Regions from separate parts of the Actinoallomurus sp. CA-142502 genome, predicted to be linked through region 1. Evidence: riboswitches for the same ligand, from Rfam matches in the RefSeq annotation. Region 1 holds a riboswitch; the other holds the start of a gene.
What was found. Region 1 has a riboswitch for S-adenosylmethionine ahead of thrC (threonine synthase). Riboswitches for the same ligand answer to the same signal wherever they lie in the genome.
Positions count from the first base shown of each region.

Region 1 (7,084 bases):
TCGATCTTGTCGAACGCGCCCGTGCCCGCCTGCAGCAGCGCGACGCCGCCACCGGGGACGATGCCCTCCTCGACCGCGGCCTTGGCGTTGCGGACGGCGTCCTCGATGCGGTGCTTGCGCTCCTTGAGCTCCACCTCGGTGGCCGCGCCCGCCTTGATGACGGCGACGCCGCCGGCGAGCTTGGCGAGGCGCTCCTGGAGCTTCTCGCGGTCGTAGTCCGAGTCGCTGTTGTCGATCTCGACGCGGATCTCGTTGACGCGACCGGCGATGTCGTCCGGGTTGCCCGCACCGTCGACGATGGTGGTCTCGTCCTTGGTCACCACGACGCGCTTGGCCTGGCCGAGCATGTCCAGCGTGGTGTTCTCGAGCTTGAGGCCGATGTCCTCGGAGACGACCTGGCCACCGGTCAGGATCGCGATGTCCTGCAGCATGGCCTTGCGGCGGTCACCGAAGCCCGGGGCCTTGACGGCGACGGACTTGAAGACACCGCGGATCTTGTTGACGACCAGGGTGGCCAGGGCCTCGCCCTCGACGTCCTCGGCGATGATGACGAGCGGCTTGCCGCTCTGCATGACCTGCTCGAGGACCGGAACGAGGTCCTTGTTGGCCGAGATCTTCGAGCTGGCGATGAGGATGTAGGGGTCGTCGAAGACGGCCTCCATGCGCTCCGGGTCGGTCACGAAGTAGTGCGACACGTAGCCCTTGTCGAAGCGCATGCCCTCGGTCAGCTCGAGCTCCAGACCGAAGGTCTGGCTCTCCTCGACCGTGATCACGCCTTCCTTGCCGACCTTGTCCATCGCCTCGGCGATCATCTCGCCGATCGAGGTGTCACCGGCGGAGATGGAGGCGGTGGAGGCGATCTGCTCCTTGGTCTCCACGTCCTTGGCGATCTTGGAGAGCTCTTCGCTCACCCGCTCGACCGCGGACTCGATACCCCGCTTCAGCGACATCGGGTTGGCGCCGGCGGCGACGTTGCGCAGGCCCTCACGGACCAGCGCCTGGGCCAGCACGGTGGCCGTGGTGGTGCCGTCACCCGCGACGTCGTCGGTCTTCTTCGCGACCTCCTTGACCAGCTCGGCGCCGATCTTCTCCCACGGGTCCTCGAGCTCGATCTCCTTGGCGATCGATACACCGTCGTTGGTGATCGTGGGGGCGCCCCACTTCTTCTCCAGAACGACGTTGCGGCCCTTGGGACCGAGGGTGACCTTGACGGCGTCGGCGAGCTGGTTCATGCCGCGCTCGAGGCCGCGCCGCGCGTCCTCATCGAACGCGATCATCTTTGCAGCCATAGGCTCCAGATCCTCCCGGAACAGGGTGGCTATCACTGGATCGAGTCGACGCCCGCGACGGACGACCTGTCCGGCGGCTTCCATGCCGCCGCCGGGTGTGAGGCCTCGTCGCCTCGATCGCTTATTCAAGGCTGGCACTCTCAATGGCCGAGTGCCAATGTCGTGTTTAGCACTCTACCCAGGAGAGTGCAAGCCGTACCCCGTCCTACCTGGTCAGCGACACGTCAAGGCCCGGCGCACCAGGCGCCGGGCCTTGGACCGAGCTATACGGATCAGAGCGGGCGCACCGACTCCGCCTGCGGACCCCGGTCACTCTGCGTGATCTCGAACTCGACCCGCTGCCCCTGCTCGAGGCTGCGGTAACCATCAGCAAGGATGGCCGAATAGTGCACGAACACGTCCCTGCCACCGTCGACCGCGATGAAGCCGTAGCCTTTGTCCGCGTTGAACCACTTGACGGTGCCTTGTGCCATTCCTAACAACTCCCACCAGGGCAATTCCCGTGGTCATTCCCACGGCTACCGACTCGAGCCCGCCGGAGGCGCGGAACCCGACGGCCAGCACGGGTGCGCCGCGATGACCATCGCCGACCATACACACGGCTACGGTCCGTGGAACACCCTTTACCCAAGATGAACGGACGGCCGATCCTGGTCAATGTGAGTTTATAGAAATGGGAACTTCGGCACGGGCTAGTAAAAAATGCCCTGACGCGAGCGTCCGCCTAACCGCCGGCGACGGCAGGGATGATCGAGACCTGCGTGCCATCAGGGGTGGCGGTGTCGAGGCCGTCGGCGAATCGGACATCCTCTTCGCCGACGTAGACGTTGACAAAACGACGAATTTTGCCGTTTTCGTCAAGGATACGGGCGGCGATACCGGAGAAACTGGCCTCCAGATCCGCCACGACCTCACGCACCGTCGTCCCGGACGCGGTCACCTCGGACTCACCGCCGGTGTAGTTCCGAAGGATCGTCGGGATACGCACGCTGATCGAGCTCATACCAGGCCTGCCTTTCGGAAAGCGTCGAAGGTGGGAGCGATGTTCGCGGAGGGCTTGGCGATCGGCGCCACCGCGTCGAGGGTCTTCAGGCCGTCACCGGAGTTGATGAACACGGTCTCGGCGCCCGGGTCGAGCGCGCCCGAGGCCAGCAGCTTGCGCAGGGAGCCCAGCGTGACGCCTCCGGCGGTCTCGCCGAAGATGCCCTCGGTGCGGGCGAGCAGCGCGATGCTGTCCACCACCTCGTCGTCGGAGACGTCCTCGATGGCCCCGCCGGTACGCCGGACGGCGTCCAGGACGTACGGGCCATCGGCCGGGTTGCCGATCGCCAGCGACTTGGCGATGGTGTCGGGCTTGACCGGCCGTACGACGTCGTGCCCGGCCTTGAAGGCCGCCGCCACCGGCGAGCAGCCGGTCGCCTGGGCGCCGAAGACCTTGTACGGCTTGTCCTCGACGAGGCCCAGCTTGATGAGCTCCTGGAACGCCTTGTCGATCTTGGTGAGCTGCGAGCCGGAGGCGATCGGGACGACGATCTGGTCGGGCAGCCGCCAGCCGAGCTGCTCGGCCACCTCGTACCCGATCGTCTTGGAGCCCTCGGCGTAGTAGGGCCGCACGTTGACGTTGACGAACGCCCAGTCTTCCTGCTCGCCGGCGATCTCGGAGGCGAGCCGGTTGACGTCGTCGTAGTTGCCGTCCACGGTGACGAACGTGCCGCCGTACACCGCGGTCGTGACGATCTTCTGCTGCTCCAGGTTGGACGGGACGAACACCGCGCTGCGGATGCCCGCGCGCGCCGCCGCGGCGGCCACCGCGTTGGCGAGGTTGCCGGTGGACGGGCAGGCCAGCACCTTGAAGCCCAGCTCGCGGGCGGCGGCGAGGGCGACCCCGACGACGCGGTCCTTGAACGAGTGGGTGGGGTTGCCGCTGTCGTCCTTCACCCACAGCGTGCGGACGCCGAGCGCCTCGGCGAGGTTGTCGGCGCGGACCAGGCGGGTGAAGCCCGGCTCGGTGTTCGGGGTGTCGGCGACGTTCGACGGCACCGGGAGCAGGTCGCGGTAGCGCCAGATGTTGCGCGGGCCCGCCTCGATGCGCTCCCGGCTCACGCGGGAGTAGTCGTAGGTGACTTCCAGGGGGCCGAAACACTGCTCACAGGCGTAGCGTGGGCCGAGATCGTAGGATTCACCGCATTCGCGGCACGCAAGTGCGGTCGCGGGGCCGAGGTTTCGGACGGCGGTCTGCGACATGGAGCGAGGCCTCTCTCCTCATCTTTCTCGTGCCACCTTGGTCACGAGCCGGAGTTGGCACCTGTCCCGGGCGGCCTCGCATCTGATCGGCGAGTTGCGGCGCGGCTGCGCCGCACTGGACCGCGTGTCCGGGAGGGTTGCCGGGGCTTCGACGGGCCGGTCCCTCCACCCCTCTGGATGAGCTGTATTGAGTTGTATCAGGAACTGTATACGTGACTGACCGGTTCTTTGGCCAGCCCGCGGTCTCAGCGCGCGAGACGCAGAGACACATCTCACGCCACGGCGAGCATCCGTATGGTCACGAAACGGACAGAGGCCGACCTTCGGCGATTGCGGACGACGGCCGCCGGTTACTCTCCCCCCATGGCTGACACGCAGGTGCTCGTCGCGTCCAACCGTGGTCCGGTCTCCTTCTCCCTCGCCGACGACGGCGCACTCTCGATGCGACGCGGCGGCGGCGGGCTCGTCTCCGCGCTGGCCGAGCTGGACGGCGACATCCTGTGGGTCTGCGCCACGCTGTCCGACGCCGACCGTACCGCGGCGCGACGCGCCACCGAGGGCCGGCTGGACGTCCCCGGCATCGGCGCCGTCCGCATGCTGGACATCCCGGCGGGCACCTTCCACCGGGCCTACAACGCGGTCGCCAACTCCACGCTGTGGTTCGTGCACCACATGCTGTACGACACCCCGAACAAACCGCTCTTCGACGCGCGGTCACGCCGCGACTGGCAGTCCTACGAGGCCTACAACGCGGCCTTCGCCGACGCCCTCGCCCAGGACGCCGCACCGGGCTCGAAGGTCGCCGTGCAGGACTACCACCTGACACTCGTGCCCACGCTCCTGCGCGAACGCCGGCCCGACGTCAAGATCACACACTTCTCGCACACGCCGTGGGCGCCGCCGGAGTACTACCGGCTGCTGCCGGACGACATCGGGAACCAGGTGCTCGAGGGCATTCTCGGCGCCGACCACGCCGGGTTCCAGACCCGGCGCTGGGCCGAGGCGTTCCTCGACTGCTGCGCGGAGATCCTCGGCGCCGACGTCGACCGTGCGGCCCGTACGGTCACCCACCAGGGTCACGTCACCCGCGTCGGCGTGCACGGCCTCGGCGTCGACGGCGACGCCCTGCGGGCCCGCGCCGCCGAGCCGGACGTGACCGCCCGCGCCGCCGCGCTGCGCGAGCAGGTCGGCGACCGGCGGCTGATCGTGCGCATCGACCGCACCGAGCTGTCCAAGAACATCGTGCGCGGCCTGGCCGCGTACCGCGAGCTGCTTGCCAAGCACCCCGAGTGGCACGGCCGGGTGGTGCACCTGGCGTTCGCCTACCCGTCGCGGCACGACCTGCCGGAGTACCGGGAGTACACCGCCGCCGTGCAGCGGATCGCCGCCGAGATCTCCGACGAGTTCGGCGACGGCACGTGGGACCCGCTGATTCTGCAGGTCAACGACGACTACCCTCGCTCGCTCGCGGCGTACGGCCTGGCCGACGTGCTGCTGGTGAACCCGATCCGCGACGGCATGAACCTCGTCGCCAAGGAGGGCCCGACGCTGTCGAAGAACGGCTGTGCCCTCGTGCTGTCGGACCAGGCGGGCGCCGCCGACGAGATGTCCGACGACGCCATCATGGTGAACCCCTTCGACGTGTCGCAGACCGCGGAGGCGCTGCACCGGGCCCTGCTGATGCCGGCCGACGAACGCGCCGAACGCCGCAAGCGCCTCGCCACCGTCGCGACCGCCCTGCCGCCCCAGCGCTGGTTCGCCGACCAGCTCGCCGCTCTCGGCTGAGGTCCGGCGCCGGCCGTACGCCGCGCGCGGTCACCGCGTCCGCTGCGTCAGACTGAACCAGTTGCCCGAGTCGTCGCGCAGCACGGCCTCGATCCCGTACGGCCGCTCGGCCGGCTCCTGCAGGAACACCACCCCGCGTGCGGACAGCTCCTCGTACGCCTTGCGGCAGTCGGGCGTGTCCATCACTCCCGTGCTGAGCGCGCCCTTGGCGACCAGCTCACGGATCTGCTCGGCGGTGCCTTCGTCATGGCCCATGGAGCAGTCGGCCAGGATGACCTCGAAGTCCGGCTGGTCCGGCGGACCGACGGTGAGCCAGCGGAAGCCCTGACCCGCGCCGTCGAACTCTCCGCCCATCGTGATGTCGGCGCGCACCTCGAAGCCCAGCTTCTCGGTGTAGAACTCCCGGGCCCGCTCCTGGTCAAGCACAAAGATCGTCATGTGGGACATCTGGCTGATCATTGGCATTTCCCCTCGTCAGTGGCGGTTTCCGACGAGCCTACGAGTGGCCGGTGACCGGCGGCTTCTCCGCGATTGCTCCGCCCGGCAGCGGCCGGGACCAGGCCATGAGGAAACATCCGGGGATCGGCGGCCGCGCGCCGCGCTCCACGTGCCGCCGCCGGTACTCCGTGGGCGGGACGCCGACGAGCTCGGAGAACCGCGCGCTGAAGGAGCCCAGGCTGGAGAAGCCCACCAGGTGGCAGATCTCGGTGACCGTGAGGTTCGCGGCACGCAGGAGGTCCTGGGCGCGTTCGACGCGACGCCGGGTGAGGTAGGCGCGCGGCGTCTCCCCGTACGCCGCTCGGAAGGCGCGTGCGAAGTGGAAGCGGGAGAATCCGGCCGCGCGGGCCATGGCGTCGAGGTCGAGCGGCTCGGCGAACCGCCGGTCGATCAGGTCGCGGGCGCGCCGCAGATGGGCGACGGCCGGGACCGGGCCCGGCATCAGTTGTAGCCGTCGCCGAGACTCTGGCGGACCTGCTTGCGTGCCTCGTGGATGCGCGACTTCACCGTGCCCAGCGGCAGGTTGAGCTGCGTGGCGATCTCGGTGTACTCCAGCTGCGACACGTCGCGCAGCACCAGCGCCTCGATGAGGTCCGGCTTGCGGCGCTCCAGGTCCTCCATCGCGTCGAGGATGTCCACGCGCGAGCCGGCGATGACGCTCGTCCGGTGCGGGTCCGGCCGCTGGTCGGGCAGCTCACCGGCCTGTTCCATCGAGCGGCGCTTGAGCGACCGGTAGGTCGAACGCGCGGAGTTGGCCACCACGACGTGCAGCCACGTCGTGAACCGCGACCGGCCCTCGAAGCGGTTGATGTTGCGGGCGACCTGCATCAACGCGTCCTGGCAGGCCTCCTCGGCGTCCTGCCGGCACGGGAGGAACCGCGAGCAGTGCCGCAGCACGTCCGGCTCGATCACCCGCAGCAGTGCCTCGAGAGCCGCCCGATCACCCCCGGCGGCCCGCTTCGCCAGTTCTTCGGTCCGCTCGTCGTACGCCATGACCCGTCCTCGCCCTCAGCATCGCCCCGCATTGGGCATGATACGGGGGTGTCCATGCCTTCGGCCGTCGGCCGTTACCGAATCGATCGTGTTCTGGGATCGGGAGCCTTCGCCTCCGTGTGGCTCGCCCACGACGAGGTTCTCGATGCCCAGGTCGCGGTGAAGGTGCTGGCCGGCGGACTCATCGACGACCTCGACGTACGCAGCCGCTTCCTGGAGGAGGCCAAGATACTGCGCCGTGCCGACTCTGAACGGCTCGTGCGCGTGCACGACAT
Region 1 covers NZ_JBNJMY010000001.1:2,132,631-2,139,714, reverse strand. Annotated here, with positions in the region: gene groL (chaperonin GroEL) at 1-1,289, opposite strand, end outside; gene ACQEV1_RS10440 (cold-shock protein) at 1,562-1,762, opposite strand; gene ACQEV1_RS10435 (MoaD/ThiS family protein) at 2,014-2,292, opposite strand; gene thrC (threonine synthase) at 2,289-3,533, opposite strand; SAM riboswitch class I at 3,549-3,717, opposite strand; gene ACQEV1_RS10425 (alpha,alpha-trehalose-phosphate synthase (UDP-forming)) at 3,897-5,318, shown strand; gene ACQEV1_RS10420 (VOC family protein) at 5,349-5,756, opposite strand; gene ACQEV1_RS10415 (helix-turn-helix domain-containing protein) at 5,815-6,258, opposite strand; gene ACQEV1_RS10410 (RNA polymerase sigma factor) at 6,258-6,809, opposite strand; gene ACQEV1_RS10405 (serine/threonine-protein kinase) at 6,864-7,084, shown strand, end outside.

Region 2 (7,084 bases), 6.8 Mb from region 1:
GCCGGATCATGGCCGTCGGCCACGGCGTGCCCGAGCACGCCGACCTGCACGGCGCGGTGATCGTGCCGGGCTTCGTGGACCTGCACTGCCACGGCGGGGGCGGCGCGTCGTTCGACTCCGCCGACTCCGGCGAGTGCGCCCGCGCGGCCGCGTTCCACCGGGAGCGGGGCACCACGACGCTGGTGGCGAGCCTGGTCACCGCGGCTCCGGACGTCCTCGAACGCCGCGCGTCCGTGCTGTCCGAGCTCGCCGCCGACGGCGTCGTCGCCGGCATCCACTACGAGGGGCCGTTCCTGTCCCCGGCGCGCAAGGGCGCGCACGATCCCACGCTCCTGCGCGACCCCGACGCCGCGACGGTCGAACGGCTGCTCAGGGTCCCGCACGTACGGATGATGACGATCGCGCCCGAGCTGGACGGCGGCCTGGACGCGCTGCGGCGGGTCCGCGAGGCCGGCGCCCTGCCCGCCGTCGGCCACACCGACGCGACGTACGAGGTGACGCGCGAGGCGGTCCGCGCGGGCGCGCGGGTGGCCACGCACCTGTTCAACGGGATGCGCCCCCTGCACCACCGTGAACCGGGCCCGATCCTCGCCCTCCTGGACGCGCCGGACGTCGTGGTCGAGCTGATCGGCGACGGCACGCACCTGCACCCGGCGGTCGTGGGCCACGCCGCCCGTACGGCCGGGACCGGGCGCGCCGCGCTGGTCACCGACTCGATCGCCGCCGCGGGCATGTCCGACGGCGAGTACGAGCTCGGCGGGCTCGGCGTGGAGGTGCGCGAGGGGGTGGCGCGCCTGACCGACGGCGGCTCGATCGCGGGCAGCACGGCGACGGCGGCCGAGATCTTCCGCCGCGCGGTGCGCGACTCCGGGCTGTCCCTGGAGGAGGCCGTGCGCATGTCCGCCACCACCCCCGCCGCCCTGCTGGGGCTGTCCGACCGCGGCGCCGTCTCTCCCGGGCTCCGCGCCGACCTGCTGGTGCTCGACGACGACCTGGGGGTACGGAAAGTCCTCACGGCATGATCGTCACGATCACGCCGAACCTCGCGCTCGACGTCACGTACGCGGTGACGGAGCTGCGCCCCGGCGAGACGAACCGGGTCGACTCGGTGCACGCGCGGGCGGGCGGCAAGGGCGTGAACGTCGCGCGGGTCCTGCGGTCGCTGGGCCATGACGTGCTCGTCCTCGGCCTGGCGGGCGGCCCGACCGGCGAAGCCGTACGCGCGGACCTGGAGGCGTCCGGGCTGGCGCACGACCTGGTGCCGGCCGCCGGGGAGACGCGGCGGACGGTGACCGTGGTGGCCGGGGACGAGGCGACGATGCTGGGCGAGCCCGGACCGGCCGTCGCGCCGGAGGAGTGGGCGGCGCTGGAGGCGCGCGTGCCGGACGCCGACGCGCTGGTGATCTCGGGCAGCCTGCCGCCCGGCGTGGACGGCGAGGCCGTCGCCGGCCTGACCGCGCGGCTGTCCGCGCGCGGCGTCCCGGTGATCGTGGACACGTCCGGCGAGGCCCTGCTGCGCGCGGCGCCGCACGCCTGGGCGGTCAAGCCCAACGCCGAGGAGCTCGCCGGGACGACCGGCACCGACGACCCGGTGGCCGGTGCGCGGATGCTGGGGGCGTCCGCGGTGGTCGTGTCGCTGGGCGCCGACGGGCTGCTCGCCGTCACCGCCGGCGGGGTGCACCGTGCCGCGCCGCCGCGGCGGGTGTCCGGCAACCCGACCGGCGCGGGCGACGCGGTGGTGGCGGCGCTCGCGGCGGGAGTCGCCGCCGGGGGCGCGGTGTCGTGGCCCGGCCTCCTCGCCGACGCGGCCGCGCTGTCGGCCGCGGCCGTGCTCGCTCCTCTCGCGGGCTCGTTCGACCGATCCGCGTACGAGGAATTCCGAGCTCGGCGTCCGTCTTCGCCGCAGAGCGGGCGTGATGCCGAGAGCGCGGGATAAGGTCCGGCCGCGCGGCGCGACGGTGGCCGGTGCCTAACGGAATCCTTAGTCTCTTTGGCTTAGGATCGTCAAGACCCCGGACACCCAACACGGTTGAACCGATCAGCCGAACCCCTTTGGGCAGTTTCGTGAACTCCGGCAGGTCACGGGGGATGGATGAGCGACATCAACGACGTCATCAAGGGCTGGGGAGCCCGAAATGTCTGACAAGCCAGTAAATAACGGTGACGCGAACCTGTCCGCGGACGGCGGCGGCTCGCGACGCGAGCCGGACGAGGACGCCGCGGCGACGCGCGGTGACGAGGTCACGGAGAACACGAACGACCCCGAGGACACGGCGCACGACACGCCCGTGAGCGACGCCGACCCGGCCGCCGAGGAGACTCCTGTCCGCGGCGCGGCGACCACCGCCCGCGACATCCCGGTCGCCGGTATGCGCGACACGGACGACGAGCGCGACGAAGCCGACCGGAACGACGACACGTCCGAACGCGACCTCGCCGACGACGACGGCGAAAAGGGCGACGACGCCACGGCCGCGACGCCCCCTCCGGGCGACACCCCCTCCCCCGGATCGACGGACGAGCCCGCCCCGGCCGACGCGACCAAGCCGGTCATCATCCCGCCCGAGGACGACAAGGCCGACGAGGACGCGGACGAGCCCGGGGGCGTACGCCTCGCGGCCGCCGCCTCCAAGGACGCGCCGGGAAAGCCCGCCAAGGCGGGAAAGAAGACCAAGAAACCGCAGGACCGCCGCATCAAGTACGCGCGGCGGGCGGCGTACGTGCTCGGCGTCCTGGTGCTGCTGCCCATCATCGGCTTCATCGTCGTCTACCTGATGACACCGGTCCCCAGCTCCGCCCAGCCCACCGCCAAGGCGCAGCAGTCGGTGTTCTACTACAACGACGGCAAGACGGTCATCGCGCGCACCGGCGACTTCGACCGCCGCCCGATCGACCTGAAGGCCGTCCCCCCGCAGGTGCGCGACGCGGTCATCTCGGCGGAGAACCGCAGCTTCTACAGCGACTCGGGCGTCTCGGTGAAGGGCTCGGCGCGCGCGGTCTGGGCGACGCTGACCGGCGGTTCGATGCAGGGCGGCTCGACCATCACCCAGCAGATGGTGCGCAACTACTACAGCGGCCTGTCCCAGCAGCGCACCGCGGGCCGGAAGCTCAAAGAGATCATGGTCGCGCTGAAGGTCTCGCGCGAGAAGAACAAGGACTGGATCCTCCAGCAGTACCTCAACACCATCTACTTCGGCCGCGAGGCGTACGGCATCGAGTCGGCCGCGCAGGCGTACTACGGCAAGGACGTGCAGCAGCTCACCCCCGCGGAGGGCGCCTACCTCGCGGCGGCGATCCAGGTGCCGACCTACGCCGGCGACCTCACCATCCCGGGCGCCCAGGGGTACATGCAGGCGCGGTGGCAGTACGTCGTCAGCGGCATGGTCCAGATGGGCGCCATCAGCCAGCAACAGGCCGCGACGATGAAGTTCCCTCCCCCGGCGAAGCAGAAGCAGAAATCGATCTACGCCGGCGACAAGGGCTACATGGTCAGCCAGGCCAAGGCCGAGCTGCGCCGCATGGGCTACACCGACAACCAGATCAACATGGGCGGGCTGAAGGTCCGGACCACCTTCGACAAGGACCTCATGGCCGCCGCGCGGCAGGCGGTCAAGCAGAACATGCCGTCCGGCACGTCGAAGAAGATCCTGACCGGGCTGGTGTCGATCGATCCGGACAACGGTGAGATCAACGCCTTCTACGGCGGCAAGGACTACGTCGACCAGCAGTTCAACAACGCCTTCGACGCGAAGGTCCAGGCGGGTTCGGGCTTCAAGCCGTACGTGCTGGCCGCCGCGCTGGCCGACGGCGAGAGCCTCAACACCTACGTCGACGGCAGTTCGCCGCAGCGCTTCGCCGGGGTCGATCTGCAGAACGACAACAACGAGAACTTCGGCATGGTGAACCTCGTCACCGCGACGCAGGACTCCATCAACACCGCGTACCTCAACCTCGGCCAGAAGGTGGGCCTGGGCAAGGTGGTGTCGATGGCGGAGAAGGTCGGCATCCCGGCCGCGCAGCTGGAGCCGCACAAGGACGCCGCCACGCTCCCGCTCGGCGTCGCCGACGTCAGCGTCCAGCAGCAGGCGGCGGGCTACGCGACGTTCGCCTCGGAGGGCGTCTACCACGCGCCGCACGTCATCAGGTCGGTCACCGCTCCCGGCAGCAAGCCGCGCAAGGTGTCCGAGCCGGGCAAGCGCGTGTTCAGCACGACCGTGGCGCGCGACGCGACGTACGCGATGCAGAAGGTCGTCGACGCCGGCACCGGCACCAACGCCGGGCTGCCCGACCGGAACGCCGCCGGCAAGACCGGGACGACGAGCGACGGCAAGCAGCTGTGGTTCAACGGGTTCATCCCGCAGCTCACGGCCTCGGTCGGCATCTTCCGCAGCGACAACAAGCCACTGGTCATCCCCGGCTACTCCTCGTACGGCGGTGACCTGCCGGCGCGGATCTGGCGTTCGTACGTGGTCCAGGCCGACCAGGCGCTCCACCTGCCGCCGAAGTCGTTCGGCGCGCCGTCGGTGTACACCGGCGGGGGCGGCCGGTCGACGACCGTCCCGGTCAACCCGCGCCCGCACCCGACCGGGTCGCGGCCGCCGGCCCCGCCGACGTCGGGTCCGACGGATCCGGTGCCGCCGCCGGTCGACCCGCCCGGAGGCGGCAACGGCGGTGGCGGCGAGCCGCCGACGGACCCGCCGCCGACCGGTGGCACGCAGCAGCGCGGCCTGCAGCGGCACGGTCACCGGATCCATAACCTGTCCGGCTGACCCAACCGCGAACCGCACACCCGCCCGAAGCACCCGTCAACGGGGCGCGTCGGGCGGGTGTTGTATTCTCTCCGTCAGGTCATGAGCGCCAGCGTCAAGCCCCGGCTTGCTGGCCGGCAACCCTCCGTCCGTGGCGGGGTGCCCCGGGTGATGACCAGGTCCGGCACGACCGTGTCAGGCAAGCGCGGACCCCTTCGCGGGTCCCTGGACTCCGCTGGAGGTTACGCATGTCCCCTGCGTCCGCTGTCATCGACCTCGCCCCCGCTCCCCTCCGGGTCATCGGTCAGGACGTTCCCGTCCCCGTCTCAGGCGGCAGCGTTCCGTACGCCAACCTCGACTACGCCGCGAGCGCGCCCTGTCTCGAGAACGTGCGCGCGGCGATCGACGCCGCCCTCCCCTACTACAGCAGCGTCCACCGCGGGGCGGGCCACGCCTCGCAGGTGACCACCGACCGGTACGAGCGCGCGCGGAGCACCGTGCGCGCGTTCGTCGGCGCCTGGCGCCGCGACGCGGTCGTGTTCACCCGCAACACCACCGACGCCATGAACCTCCTCGCGCACGCGCTGCCGCAGGGCACCACCGTGGTCGTCTTCGAGTCCGAGCACCACGCGACCCTCCTGCCGTGGCAGCGCGGCGGCAGGGTCGTCCGGCTGCCGGCCCCCGTCTCGCCGTCCGCGGCGGTCGCCGCCGCCGACGAGGCGCTGGCCTCCGCCCCGGCCGGACCGCGCCTGCTCGTGGTCACCGCCGCCTCCAACGTGACCGGCGAGCTGTGGCCGGTCGCCGAGCTCGCCCAGGTGGCGCGGGAGCACGGCGCGCGCATCGCCGTGGACGCGGCGCAGCTCGTCCCGCACCGGCCGTTCGACATGACCGCGCTCGACGTGGACTATGTGGCGTTCTCCGGGCACAAGCTGTACGCCCCGTTCGGCGCGGGCTGCCTCGTCGGCCGGGCCGACTGGCTGCGCGCCGCCGAGCCGTACCTGTTCGGCGGCGGCGCGACCGCCAGCGTCGGCGACCAGGTCGTCTGGTCCACCGACCCGGAGGCGCGGCACGAGGCGGGCACCCCGAACGTCCTCGGCGTCGTGGCCCTCGCGGCGGCGTGCGAGGCGCTCACCGACTGGGACCGGCTCATCGCGGAGGAGGAGCGACTGCTGGCCCGCCTGCGCACCGGCCTGGCCGCCATCCCGGGCGTACGTGAGCTGTCCCTGTGGGGCGACCTGAGCCCGCGCGTCGGCATCGTGTCGTTCGTCGTGGAGGGCCGCCGCGCACGCGACGTCGCGACCGAGTTGTCCGAAAAGTACGGAATCGGGCTCCGTGACGGAAAGTTTTGCGCACATCCGTTCCTGCGGCGGCTGCTCGGCGAGGGCGCCGGCGACTGTGAGAATGGTGACGGAACGGCGCTGCGCGCGAGCTTCGGCATCGGCACGACCGAGCAGCACATCGACCGGTTGCTCACCGCCCTGCGGCGGCTCGGTCACTGAAAGTCGCATGTCATCGACGAAGTGCACCGACAGGGCGACCCAGATGTCCGGAGCGCGCCGGGCCGTCCCACCGGACTCGGCATACTCCGCAGCACCGCCGGTTTCATCCGGGTACGGTGGACACTCCGCTATCGAGCTTCCGGGGGGTGGCGACATTGACCGACGCGTGGGAGCCAGCGAATCAGCTCGAAAACCAGCTCCGTGACGCGCTGCGCGATGGCGACCAGGACACCTACTTCAAACTCGTGAGCGGCGCGGAGCTGTTCGTTCCGCTGCCGCCGGGCGAGGCCGAGTCGGTGCTGGCCGACCCGGGGGCGTTCACCTGGCCGACCAGCACCCGCGACGGCCGTACGCAGGTGCTCGCCTACACCTCCGGTGAGGCGGGGCGCGCGTGCCTCGGCCCGGCGTACCAGCACTTCGTCCACATGACGTTGGCCGACATGGCCCGCACGTGGCCGGACCAGGAGTGGTGGCTCGCGTTGAACTCCGGCCTGCCCATCGAGGGCTATCTGCCGGCCTGGTTCATCGGTCAGCTCACCGCGGGCATCGCGCCGGTTCCCGGCGAGGAGCCGCAGCAGGGCGTCGCGGCGGCTCCCGGCGCGGAGACCGCGCCGCCCCCGCAGGCGCAGGAGGCGCCGGCGCCGCCGGTGGGCGACGCCCCGGCTCCGGACCCGGCCCTCGCGCCGCCCGTCCCGGCCCAGGAGGCCGCGCCGCCGCAGGAGTCGGTGCCGCCGACCGCACCGCTTCAGCAGGTGGCGCCGGCGACCGTGCAGAACGGCGCGAACCCGGACGCCATACCGTCCGAGGACGCCTTCGAGACGACCGTGCACGACGGCA
Region 2 covers NZ_JBNJMY010000001.1:8,900,677-8,907,760, forward strand. Annotated here, with positions in the region: gene nagA (N-acetylglucosamine-6-phosphate deacetylase) at 1-1,022, shown strand, start outside; gene ACQEV1_RS41505 (1-phosphofructokinase family hexose kinase) at 1,019-1,936, shown strand; gene ACQEV1_RS41510 (transglycosylase domain-containing protein) at 2,136-4,769, shown strand; SAM riboswitch class IV at 4,847-4,960, shown strand; gene ACQEV1_RS41515 (aminotransferase class V-fold PLP-dependent enzyme) at 4,997-6,247, shown strand; gene ACQEV1_RS41520 (SseB family protein) at 6,394-7,084, shown strand, end outside.
Region 2: linked by a shared signal. The riboswitch ahead of ACQEV1_RS41515 (aminotransferase class V-fold PLP-dependent enzyme) and the one ahead of thrC (threonine synthase) in region 1 are both predicted to bind S-adenosylmethionine.